Regions from separate parts of the Paenibacillus sp. FSL L8-0638 genome, predicted to be linked through region 3. Evidence: riboswitches for the same ligand, from Rfam matches in the RefSeq annotation. Region 3 holds a riboswitch; each other region holds the start of a gene.
What was found. A riboswitch is a leader RNA that binds a small molecule or an ion and turns the genes downstream of it on or off. The one in region 3 is predicted to bind thiamine pyrophosphate.
Positions count from the first base shown of each region.

Region 1: another riboswitch for thiamine pyrophosphate. It lies ahead of MKY35_RS04625 (ECF transporter S component); the one in region 3 lies ahead of tenA (thiaminase II).
Region 2: another riboswitch for thiamine pyrophosphate. It lies ahead of thiC (phosphomethylpyrimidine synthase ThiC); the one in region 3 lies ahead of tenA (thiaminase II).

Region 1 is NZ_CP151960.1:1,027,056-1,031,318, reverse strand. It holds gene MKY35_RS04635 (energy-coupling factor transporter transmembrane component T) at 1-574, opposite strand, end outside; gene MKY35_RS04630 (ABC transporter ATP-binding protein) at 549-2,000, opposite strand; gene MKY35_RS04625 (ECF transporter S component) at 2,000-2,596, opposite strand; TPP riboswitch at 2,852-2,963, opposite strand; gene MKY35_RS04620 (TatD family hydrolase) at 3,007-3,804, opposite strand; gene MKY35_RS04615 (polynucleotide kinase-phosphatase) at 3,825-4,263, opposite strand, start outside.
Region 2 is NZ_CP151960.1:833,929-838,191, forward strand. It holds gene MKY35_RS03725 (alpha/beta hydrolase) at 1-158, opposite strand, end outside; gene MKY35_RS03730 (IclR family transcriptional regulator) at 458-1,201, shown strand; TPP riboswitch at 1,357-1,469, shown strand; gene thiC (phosphomethylpyrimidine synthase ThiC) at 1,657-3,501, shown strand; gene MKY35_RS03740 (hypothetical protein) at 3,624-3,776, opposite strand.
Region 3 is NZ_CP151960.1:4,585,571-4,589,833, reverse strand. It holds gene thiM (hydroxyethylthiazole kinase) at 1-786, opposite strand, end outside; gene tenA (thiaminase II) at 861-1,550, opposite strand; TPP riboswitch at 1,689-1,791, opposite strand; gene MKY35_RS20275 (AEC family transporter) at 1,971-2,924, opposite strand; gene MKY35_RS20270 (NAD-dependent malic enzyme) at 2,999-4,263, opposite strand, start outside.

The DNA.
Region 1 (4,263 bases), 2.3 Mb from region 3:
CATACCTGCGAAGCGTGGCATACATATTCCATTTGGACACATGCTGATGTAAACCTCGAATACGGTGGGCTTGTCTCAATGCCTGGAATTCCTCCACCATCATAGGCATCAACCGCATGGCTGCCAAAAAGCTGTATGCATACTTCGGAGGGAGCTTCCATTGCTGCATCAGTGAATAAAAAAGGTCCACTGGACGAGTCGTTAAACCAAACAACAAACCTACCGCAGCCATACTCAGCGCACGAAAGCCCAGATGCATGCCTCGGTAAAAGCTTTCCTGCGTCACATGGATCAAGCCCCATGTCCACCAGGTCGTCACCCCTTTGCCGAACATCATCATGCCCGTTGAAGTTGAAATAAACACCAATATAAAGGGAGACCCGTATAGCAGCAGCCTCTTCCATGGATGGCCTGACCAGACAAGCAGCAACAGCATAGCACACGCAACATTAAACATGACATTCGGATCATGAATGACTATAACGACCACAAACAGGATGGAAAACATCACGAGCTTTAGGCCCGGATTCACGCGATGCAGCCATGTTTTATGATGGGGAAAGGACAGGTTCATACTGTAGTTCCCCTTTCTGAATCCGCCATGTATCGGTACAATATCGACGGACAATTTCCGGGTCATGGGTGACCATCACAATGGCCGTGCCCGCCGCTCTCAGCTGCTCCAACATATCCAGCATGACAAAGGTATTACGCGCATCCTGCCCAAAGGTCGGTTCATCGAGCAGCAGCACTTCCGGCTCACGAATCATAGCCGTAGCAATACTCAACCGCCTTTTTTGGCCTAACGAAAGCTGATACGGATGACGCTCGTCCAGCCGCTCCAGTCCGAACTGTACGAGCATCCGATCGACCCGTTCCCGGCACTGTTCAACGGTATACAAGCTCTTGGGTAACGAATACTCTAGTTCCTTTCGTACGGTATGCGATACAAATTGCAGCTCGGGATTTTGAAACGCGAACCCGATACGCTCTGCCAGTTGTTCTGTACTGCCTGCCTCAATTCCGCGCACGCTATAACGTCCCTGTGTGCGAAGTAAGCGCATCATGGAGAGCAGCAGCGAGCTTTTGCCAGCCCCGTTTTCACCAACCACGCCAATCCAGTCGCCAGGCTTCACCTGCGCATGCTCCACATAAATCACTGAACTTAAACCGCGGAGGCCGCTAAAATGTTCCAGCTCCAGCACATCAGTCCCCGTACCATTCTGCTGTGTCACTGCTTCACTCCAACGTGGCGAAGACGATTCATTCCATACTCCCGGATGCCACACGCCGTACTCGGACAATGCCTGCCGGTGCACATGAAATACTTCTTCGGCCCTTCCATCCGCAATGATCTCCCCTTGAGCAGAAAGCACCACAATCCGATCCACATCATGGACAATTTCATTAATTTTATGTTCCACGATCACCAGTGTCTGGTCTGCCGAAATGTTGCGAATGGTATCCCACACCTGTGTAGTGCCTTCCTCGTCCAACAAAGCCGTGGGCTCATCCAGAAAAAGCACTTCTGGCTCCATAGCCAGCACAGACGCAATCGCCAGCCGCTGCTTCATTCCCTGTGACATACTGCCAATGGGCATATGTATATCATCCGTCGATAGACCAACCTGTATCAGTAGCTCGCGAATACGGGATCGCATCTGCTCCCGGGGAACCTGATTATTTTCCAACACAAAAGCCAGTTCCTCATCTGCATATGACATACAGAACTGCGTATCAGGATCTTGAAATACAATACCTGAGACACTTGGGATTACAGCAGCATCGCATTTCATAGGCACTTCTATCGTGCGTGGAATCAGACCGCTTAACACTTGGAGCAGTGTTGATTTACCGCATCCACTCGGTCCCAGTAGCAGCAGCTTTTCCCCCTTGCGGACAGACAAAGACATATTGTGAAAAAGCAGCTCTTGCTCACCGGGGAATTTCAACCGTAGCCGGGTGATCGAAGCCACCACATCTTCGGTTGCCCGGCTCATCAATCCAGCCCCTTATAATCTTGTTCCGTTGCAGGCCTCAAACTTCGCGTGACTCCGGTTACCTCCAATGCCTTAGCCAGATAGAACGCGAATACCCCGGCAATCACAATACTGCCAATCATCCGAAATCCAATATACAAAACATAGTTCCAAGTCGATAGCTGATCAATATACCCGTAGCTGAAGTCTAAAATCAGAGAAGTGACAGCCGCCCCAGCCGCAGCTAGCGAAGCAACCCACAGGTTTGCGTTCCGATACAGAAAAGCCGCAAAAAACAGCTCCGCTCCCAAGCCTTGCAGCAGGCCATAGTACAAAGTGGACATGCCCCATTCGCTTCCCAAAAAAGCACTGACCGTTGCCGCTGCCACCTCTGCCAAAATTGCAACACCCGGCTTGCGAATGATGAGATAAGCAAACGTGCCTGCCATAAACCACATGCCATACATCAGTTGCTCGGCGTGTAGCCCAAATGGTTTCATCAAATCATAGGCAGGCCCCCATATTTTATAGACCAAACCGAACACAACAGATATCACAATCGTGACCAAAATATCAGTCAGCTTCAACCCTTTGGACGCTCTTACAGTAGTATTCATTATTGCGTGCTCCCCTTTTCCTTATAGTTGGCCTCTTGGCCATAAAAAAAAGCTTGTCTGGAGCTGAATCTCCAGGCAAGCTTTATGCGCAGTAAAAGGTGAAGCACCATACAAAACGTCATTTGTCGATATGCCTTGATGCCTTATATAACCAGTAGTGTAAGCTACTACACTGATATTAAGCCAAGTCAGGGTCAAGGTAAAATGCTAGGACATGCATTGAATCTATCGACAACCGCAAAACAAGCGGCATTCTTGTATAGTGTTCTTGGTTTCTCTACGCTGGCATTACCCAGATCAGATTTTACGGTCAGTGGCAAGGGCCACCCTCTCAGCCTGACTTTCTCAAGCTCCCGACAATGCTTTTTTAATTCACTATAATATATACCACATTTTTGGCTTTGACAATCCTATAATCCGAAGAAACGCTTAGCCGTTTCCGTCGTCGCAATTTCGATCTCCATCATGCTACGGCCTGTGCACTCGGCAATCGTAGCGGCGATGTGAGCGAGATACATCGGCTCATTACGCCCTTCTTTGGGCTTCACGGGCAGATTACGCGGGGTCAGAAATGGAGCATCCGTTTCAATCATCAACCGGTCTAGCGGAATATCCCTAACCAGCTCACGCAGATGTTTGCCACGCCGTTCGTCGCAAATCCAGCCGGTGATCCCGATATACAGTCCCATTTCTACATACGTATGCAGTTCCTGTTCCGTGCCGGTAAAACAATGCACTACCACTTTATCGACAAGCCCTTGATACTCCCGCAGCATAGCGGCAAAGTCCTCATGTGCATCTCGTTCATGCAGAAATAACGGCATTTTCAGCTCACCCGCCAGTTGGATTTGCTCGCCAAACCATCGGCGCTGCACATCACGTGGCGAAAAATCACGGTTATAGTCCAATCCGCATTCCCCTATGGATACGACCTGCGGCTGACCCGCCAACTGGCGGAGCTGCTGAATCGTGTCTGCACTGCAGTCTTTGGCATCATGGGGATGCACGCCAGCTGTCGCATACAGCTTGCCCGGATAACGCGCTGCATACTGAGAAGCTTCCCGACTGCTGCGGACACTGGTCCCGGTAATAATCAGCGGTGAAATCCCTACAGCCGCGGCTCTCTCTACCACCTGTTCCCGATCTGCATGAAACGAACGATGCATCAAGTTCACACCAATATCAATTAACGGTGTACCCCTTTCCATCTCAATCCCTCCCTCGCAAACTACAATCTTGGATCAATCGGCTCTGATTCCAGAGATAGTGCGGCAAGGACGCATTCATGAATACGATCTACCGTATCCTTGCGGACAAAACGTTCCACGCCTTCCATACCAAGCGCTCCTTCCATCAGGGCATGACGCTCCTTTTTGTTCGTTCGACGCTGCTTCAGACGCTTTAAATTCTCAGGGGCAAGATAATCCATACCGTAAATGATGTGCAAATACTTCCGGCCTCTCACCTTGATTGCAGGCTGAATCATCTTGTCCCGATTTTTCATCAAAAAGCGTTCCGGCTTGATCACAATCCCCTCATGACCATCCTCTGTCATCTCGTTCCACCAACGAATGACCTCTTCCTCACTTGCTTCGTCCGTGATCACGCGATACTCTGTCTCCATAAACAGGGAAGACAGCCCAGCCAGCTCCCGGTTTTGCTCCATA
Region 2 (4,263 bases), 2.1 Mb from region 3:
TGCAAGGCAATAAAACAAAACAGCAGAAAAAAGACGACCGATAGCAGCAGAGCAATCACAACGTGCTTGAACCGCAGCAGACGGGGATTAAAGAGTGGGGTGGACGGCTCCTGGACAGCGGTCTGTAGCTGAGAGTTGCGCTGGGATGTAGAAATCATGTAAGAGCCTCCTTATATAAAATTGATCTTCGTTTCATAGAATTTAGGTATAATTCCACTTGAAAATGATAGTGTATATCCGTATAGATACCTATTATCGTATGATGGGGGTTATCCAAAGTCAACGCCTGAACCGGAAAAGTAAAAATGATGCAAAGAATTGTCGATGTTTGTTCTCGTTCTGTAATATGGTTGTCACAAAAACATCGGTTTACAGTAGCCGCGACTATTCTATATAATTTATGTAACCATGTTTCATAGTGTGAAACGAATATGGATACAAGAGGAGCGGTTCACGAATGGAAGACCGTAAATTAACCGTTCGCGCTGTAGAGCGTGCACTTGATATATTGTTGTGTTTTACCGCAGATTCGGATCTTGGCCTAACGGAGATTGCCTCCAAAATTGGTCTACATAAAAGCACGGTTCATCGGCTGCTGACTACGTTGGAGGATCGGGGCTTTGTCGTTCGGAATGCCGAAACGGAAAAATATCGACTTGGCTTCCGAATTTGGGAGCTATCCACACATTTGTCCCAAAGTGACGAGCCGGCGGTGTTGTTACAGCCTGCAATGGAAGGACTGCGTGACCGTCTGGGCGAAACGGTCAGCTTGTACTTACGGGACGGCAGCATGCGTATTCGCATACAAGCCGTGCAGAGCAATCAGGCGATCCGCAGGGTTGCGCCTGTGGGTGCGCGTATGCCGCTGGCTGTAGGAGCCTCCAGTAAGGTGCTGGCTGCCTTTATGCCGGCGCAGGAGCTGAAAGCCCTGCTAAGCGGGAATGAATGGCCGCCCTCGGTAGATGCGGAGGTCTATAAAGCCCAGCTGCAGGACATTCGCGAGAAGGGCTATGCGACCAGCTATGAAGAACGGGAGCCAGGAGCCGCTGCTGTGGCAGCACCAATTGTGAACCGGAAGGGACAGGTCACTGCGGCTTTATCTGTATCCGGTCCGGTCAGTCGGCTTGCACCCGAGACGCTACATGACTTTGCTCCGATTTTGATCGAAGCGGCGAAGGAAATGGGGCTTATGCTTCCGTAACAAGAATGAATGCAGTTGAAGCAAGCAAAGTGATTTGATGAGGAGCGTCTTCTTGCTAAATGGAACCTAGAAGGGTTGCCAAAGCCATAAATTTGAAGTAGTCTGATAAGGATGGCGAGATGTCTGCTATGTCCGCCTCATGTGAATAGAAGTATTGCAGTTACTGGGGGAGCCTGTAATGCCGGGCTGAGATGGAATCGTGTAAGATTCCGGACCCTTTGCACCTGATCTGGATCATACCAGCGTAGGGAAGTAATCGGCCATTGAAATGTATACGCAGCTGCTGTCTACGGTGACGCATTGGAATAGGATTATTCCACATGTGCACGGTTTGGATAGCTGCCTCGTTAGATTAGCCGGTTCCCTGGGGAACCGGCTTTTTTGCATAGATCAGTGCCACCCTGGGAATGGTTCCGGATCGGTGTGTCATTTCATCGAAACGGGAGGAATGGACAATGAAGCCGACAGAAGTAGAAGGAACAAAAGGAACAGAATTGAAATCAGCAGAAGTAAGGTTGGCAGGAACAAGGGAAGTTGAGGTAGAGAGAACAAACGGGAAGCAATCAAGTGGGGTAACGCCCTTTCCAGGGAGCCGTAAGGTATATATTCAAGGCTCGCGGCCGGATATTGCCGTGCCAGAGCGCGAAATTGCTCTCCATCCTACACATACGCCACAGGGTACAGAGCATCATGAGCCATTGCGTGTGTACGATACAAGCGGTCCCATGACTGACGAAGCCTATCAGGTCGATATCCGTCAGGGTCTGCCTCCACTACGGCGAGCTTGGGCACTGGAACGGGGCGATGTGGAGGCTTACGAGGGACGCGCCGTCCAGCCGGAGGATAATGGACTGAAACCTGGTTCCAAACGGGAGACGGTGGAATTTCCCGGCGTGACCAACCGTCCGCTTCGTGCTACGCAAGGGCGTACAGTGACACAAATGCATTATGCACGACAAGGGATCATTACGCCCGAAATGGAATTTGCGGCCATCCGCGAAGGGGTGGAGCCTGAGTTTGTACGGCAGGAGTTGGCTGCTGGACGAGCCATTTTGCCTTCGAATATCAATCACCCGGAAAGTGAGCCGATGGTCATTGGGCGTCATTTTCACGTGAAGATCAATGCGAACATTGGTAATTCTGCGGTTACCTCCTCGATCGAGGAGGAAGTGGAGAAAATGACCTGGGCTGTGCGTTGGGGTTCGGATACAGTTATGGACCTGTCCACAGGCCGTAATATCCATACCACACGTGAATGGATTATTCGGAATTCTCCTGTACCGATTGGGACTGTGCCGCTGTATCAGGCACTTGAAAAGGTGAACGGCGAAGCAGAAGCGCTGACGTGGGAGTTGTATCGCGATACGCTGATTGAGCAGGCGGAGCAGGGAGTGGACTATTTTACAATTCATGCGGGTGTATTACTGCGGTATATACCGATGACCGCGAATAGAATGACGGGAATTGTGTCCCGTGGCGGGTCGATCATGGCAGCCTGGTGCCTTGCGCACCATCAGGAGAATTTTTTGTATACACATTTTGAAGAAATCTGCGAAATTATGAAAGCCTATGATGTGGCCTTTTCTCTCGGGGATGGTCTACGTCCAGGTAGTATCTATGATGCGAATGATGAAGCACAGTTTGCAGAGCTGGAAACGTTGGGCGAGCTAACGCAAATCGCATGGAAGCATGATGTTCAGGTCATGATTGAAGGGCCGGGACATGTCCCTATGCATAAAATCAAAGAAAATGTGGATTTGCAAATGGAGATTTGTAAGGAAGCTCCTTTCTATACCTTGGGACCGCTCACGACGGATATTGCCCCCGGATATGATCATATTACCTCAGCCATCGGGGCGGCGATGATCGGTTGGTTCGGGACGTCCATGCTGTGCTATGTTACGCCTAAGGAGCATTTGGGTCTGCCGAATAAGGATGATGTCCGCGAGGGTGTCATTACCTACAAAATTGCGGCACATGCTGCCGATCTGGCGAAAGGTCATCCACGGGCGCAGCAGCGGGATGATGCTTTGTCCAAGGCACGCTTTGAGTTCCGCTGGCGGGATCAGTTCAATCTGTCGCTTGATCCCGAGCGGGCCTTGTCCTACCATGATGAAACGCTACCGGCAGAGGGAGCCAAGGAAGCACATTTTTGCTCGATGTGCGGCCCCAAATTTTGTAGTATGCGCATCACACAGGACATTCGCGCCTATGCAGCGGATAAGGGGCTGAACACCGAAGAAGCAGTAGCCGCTGGGATGCGTGAGAAGGCAGAGCAGTATCGGGATGGCGGTCAGTAAAACGAATGTGTGAGTTTAGGAACGCATGAATCAAAAAAAGCCGTGGTTCTCTACAGTCGATGTAGGAAACTACGGCTTTTTGGCTTATGTAAAGCTAGTCATGCAACCGGATAAACGGCGCCTTATTTTTTACCCATTTTTTCATTCAAAATGTCCTGAAAGCTGAGCTTCTTCTCCGAGCTATCTTCTTTCTTCTGCATACTCACCGCGTTGGCACGTTGGTATTGGTGGTGAAAGGGCATCAGGGTGTGGACGGTTAAGTTCATTGTATTCATGTAGATCATTCCTCCAATTCCATATTGTCAAATTCAGATTGAGTTGCTTTGGACGTCTGTATAGGACTATTTGTATGTACTTGATGTCGTAATGCTATGTAGGTTGCTTGGTTATGTTTCAATCATTATACCCACATTTTTTCAAAGTAAAACGCTTTTGACATAAAACAGGAAGATGGTCATATGTGTCCAAAATGCCGATTAGGAGGATGGTCGTTTTAGGGGAAAATGTGCCTAGGTCTAAAACAAGGGCTTGAGGCCCGTTTTCTTAGTTTAGTAGTCGGGATTGTGTTTTTTTGTCGAATAACCTTGTAAAAGGAGGATTTTGCGGAATCCTCAAGTCAGGATTGAGGCAGTCTGGTGGCGAATTAAAGTGTCAAAGTTGTATTGACTTTATGTTTGGTAGTAGATACCATGAACTGGTTGTCAGCGTATTTTGACAACAAGAGTCAGCCAATCGATCTGGCGATTCATCCTTTGAAATGTT
Region 3 (4,263 bases):
CAGCGAACCTGTATGTAGTTTGGCGAGCTCGTCGAGAAAGGCAATCTGGAAGCTTCCGGGCCCCAGTTCTGCGGTACGTGCTGCGGCTCGGGAAGCTGCTGCACCGTAAAATGCCAAGCCTGCCGTACCTGCGAGCAGCAAGTTGGGTTCAACAGCTGCAAAGGCACCTAACACAGAGGTCAGCAGGCAGCCTGCTCCGGTTACCTTCGTGAGCAGTGCGTCTCCGCCGCTAATCATTCGTGCTTCGGCCCCATCGGTGATGACGTCCTCTTTTCCAGTAATGACAACCATAGTATTGAGCGTTCGAGCAGCCCGAATTGCCAGATCGACATTGCCGCTGTCAGCACTGTCACCAGCATCTACGCCTTTAATCTCACGGGCTTCTCCAACAAGATGCGCGACTTCGGCTGCATTGCCCCGCACCAATGAGATTTTGACTTCTCTCAGGATTCGCAGTGCCGACTCAGTTCTAAAGCTCGTTGCTCCCGCACCGACCGGATCTAGCAGGACCGGGACACCGTGTGCATTTGCTGATTGTCCAGCAATGATCATGGCATCCACCAGTTCGCGGTTCAGCGTACCGATGTTTAATACGACGGCTCCCGCTATTTTTGCCATGTCTGCTACTTCCTCGGGTGCATAGGCCATCACCGGGGAGGCGCCCAATGCATACAGGCCGTTGGCCGTAAAGTTGGTGACTACCACATTGGTGATATTGTGAACGAGGGGTTTGCTATTTTGTACCTTCGTTAGGAGATCCGAATAACTTTTTTCCCATGTACTCATCATGATTATCCTCTCTATAGTTGGTGGTTCAACAGGACATTAACCGTACTTCACGCATCGAATTGACAGGCTGACTATTCCAAGACCGTTGCCTGCATCTGGACCGGCCATTCTTCCTGCTTATAAGCCATGTCCCAGAACTTATATTCCAACTGGCAGCTCAGTATAAAATGCTCAATCATCCGCTCCCGCTCAGCAGCCGTTGCGCCTTCCGCCCAAGCATCTACACGTTCTCGGAACTTGAGTGTTGTATCATTAAGCTGGTCTCCATAGAAGCCCATCCATTCATAGAACGGATGGGACTCATCCGGCTTTACTTCATCCAGTAGCCTGCGGCCAATCTGGGCATACGTCCACATACATGGCAGCAGCACAGCCAAGATCTCACCCAGGCTGCCCTCATGCGCAACCGTCAGCATGTGACGGATATAGTGATGGGCCGACGGAGCGAGTGGATATCCCTGCAACTCTTCATAGGTCACCCCTGCGACAGCACAGAAATTTTGATGCGGATGAACCTCGCTGTGGAGAATAAAAGAGATTTGTTCATTAAATACAGCCATGTCCTCCCGATTCGTGCATTTGGAGATTGCGATACCATATATCCGCATGTAGGCGTTCAAATATTCAAAGTCCTGTTTTACATAGTGAATCAGCTGTCCCCTTGTCAAACTTCCTTCAGCAATACCTCTCACAAAGGGATGCTCAAAAATCGCTTGAAAAATGCCGTCCGCCTGCCGACGGAGTTCTTGTGTAAAACTCAATTTCCCCACCTCCATTAAATTGAAGAGCAAGAAGTCCTGTAAGGATACAATTCTGGAACAACGCTAAAAAGCCGCCCCGGAAAACTGGAGCGGCTTCAACAATAGGCCCAATGCGCAAAAAAAACGCTTGAAACCTTATATATAAAGGCTCCACTTTCCTACGCTAGTGCGAACTAGATCAGGTTCAAAGGGTCCAAGATACGTTCTTGTCTCAGCCATAGTGGCTCCCCTAGTGGACTTCTATTCTTTTGACTATTACTGTACATTCGTTCATACGCTATGTCAAACATACGTCTCTCTGGTCAAAGATCAAGTGATAGAGCTGAAGTTCGCTTTCGAGGGGAAAAAAGTGCTGGAGAAGGTCAGTTCCGTCTACACGAAGGAGTTTGCGGCAGGCTTCACTGTCTAATTAATCAGCATTTATACCAAAAGAGAAATCAGAACTGGGAGTGTAACGAGCGATATGACAGCACTGATGACAAAGGAGGAGGCTGTTTCTGATTCCAGGCTTTCGAAACGGGTGGCGATCATAGCAGCGACTGCTGAACCCGGGAAGGAAACGAGCAGAACTGCCTTCACAGTATCTGCAGACGACAGACCGCACAGGTAGGCGATCAGCAGCATTAATAAAGGCTGCACAATTGTTTTTAACAATGCGATGGCAAAGGCACTTACACTAAAACTAATGTTGCGTACGCCAATGGTCACTCCGACAGCGAATAAAGCGGCCCCGGACGTAATGTCTCCGATTTGATTCAACGATTTGTTCAACAAATCCGGTGAATGGAAGCCGAACAAGGTCAAAATTACACCAATCAGTGGAACCAGCGCCAGCGGTTCTTTTAATCCATGAAGAATGGAGTCCCAGATTAACCTTCCGAGGTGACCGTTCCGTTCTTTGCCTGAATTCCGGCTGGCTACGGTAGCTATAATAGTAGCCGCCGGGTCAAGGACGGCATTGACTACAATTCCCGTGAGCGCAATCGGAATGGCGACAGCAGAGGAACCGTAGATGGCTCCAAGCACCGGAATACCCATAAAAGCAAAGGTAGGCTGTGCTGAGTTCAAAGCAAACATAGCGGCATCCTTCACTGACTGCTTCCCCGCAAAGCGGGACAGTAGAAGGAGAACGGCAAAAAAGCCGACAATGCCAATGAACAGTGCCAGCAGGAATGGCCATTGCTCGATGAGTGCTTTCCTGTCCGTTGTCGTGATACCGATGAATAGATGCGCAGGCAGTGCAAATTTGGTAACGAGCGCATTTAAGGCCTTGGAGGAAGAGGCATCAAAGCTTTTGTAATGCCCCGCTAACCACCCTAAAATAATTACGAAAAAAATCGGCACCAAAATATACAAGATATGTCCGACACTCATAGATCGATTCTCCTTGCTTAAACTGACGTATTCTGCCTGTCTGAACAAGGCAATATTCTTCCCTAAACGGTGCATTAGTGAGGATGATGAATTACACTTTCTACTGCTTTGACCTTCGTATATTCCGGTTTCCACATTGCATCTCGTATAGCTTGTTCCACATTTGAAATGTGTGCTTGGGCTACCTGATCCTGAATCGCAGCTTTCGCAACCGCAACAGCAACAGCGTACGAAACATCACGTAATTTTCGGATATGAGGGAGCAGCGCACCGCCAGGCTTATTCGAATCCACGCCATTGGCAACGGCATCTGCTGCGGCTGAAAACATCGCAGGGGTAATCCTTTTGGCTTTAACTACGATCGCACCCAGACCTAGTCCCGGGAAAACAAAGGCATTGTTCGCCTGTCCAATTTCAAATTCAGTACCGTTATAGGTGACGGGCTCAAAAGGACTTCCGGTAGCGATCAATGCTTTGCCATCGGTCCACCGGATTAAATCCTCGGGTACCGCTTCGGCAAGGTTTGTAGGATTGGACATGGGCATGATGATCGGGCGTTCTACATGCTTGGCCATTTCCTTGATAATCTCTTCTGAAAAGGCACCGGCTACACCGGAAGTTCCGATCAATAGAGTAGGCTTCACCTGACGGATGACCTCCAGCAGTGGTATTTTTCCGTCATCCGACCGCGTCCATGAGCTGACCTCTTCTTTTTTACGTACATACGGTTTCTGATAATCCAGGACATCTTCCATATCGTCCGTTAACAGCCCGCGGTAATCAAAAGCCCAAAATGGCTTGAATGAATCCTCCTCCAAAAGACCATCCGCGATCATGGCTCCCCGAATTTGGTCAGCGTTGCCGATTCCTGCTGCCCCCGGGCCAAAGACAACTACTTTTTGCTCACGCAGCGGAATCTTGGTGACACCTACCGCCGAAAGAATCGCAGCCAAGGTTACCGCTCCTGTGCCTTGTATATCATCGTTGAAGGTGAGAATGCTTTGCCCATATTTTCTTATAATATGGCGGGCATTTACGCTACCCACATCTTCCCAATGTAAAAGCGCCTTCGGGAATTGAGCTGACGTTTTGCTGATAAAAGTATCAATAAACTGGTTATAGGCTTCTCCGCGAACCCGTTTGTGGCGGTTTCCGATGTACAGCGGATCATTCAGCAGCTTTTCATTATTCGTGCCCACATCCAGTACAATGGGCAGCACTCGCCCGGGATGAATGCCAGCCGCAGCTGTATACACAGCAAGCTTACCGATAGCAATGTTAATCCCCCCGACACCCCAGTCTCCGATGCCCAAAATACTTTCGGAATCCGTTACGACGA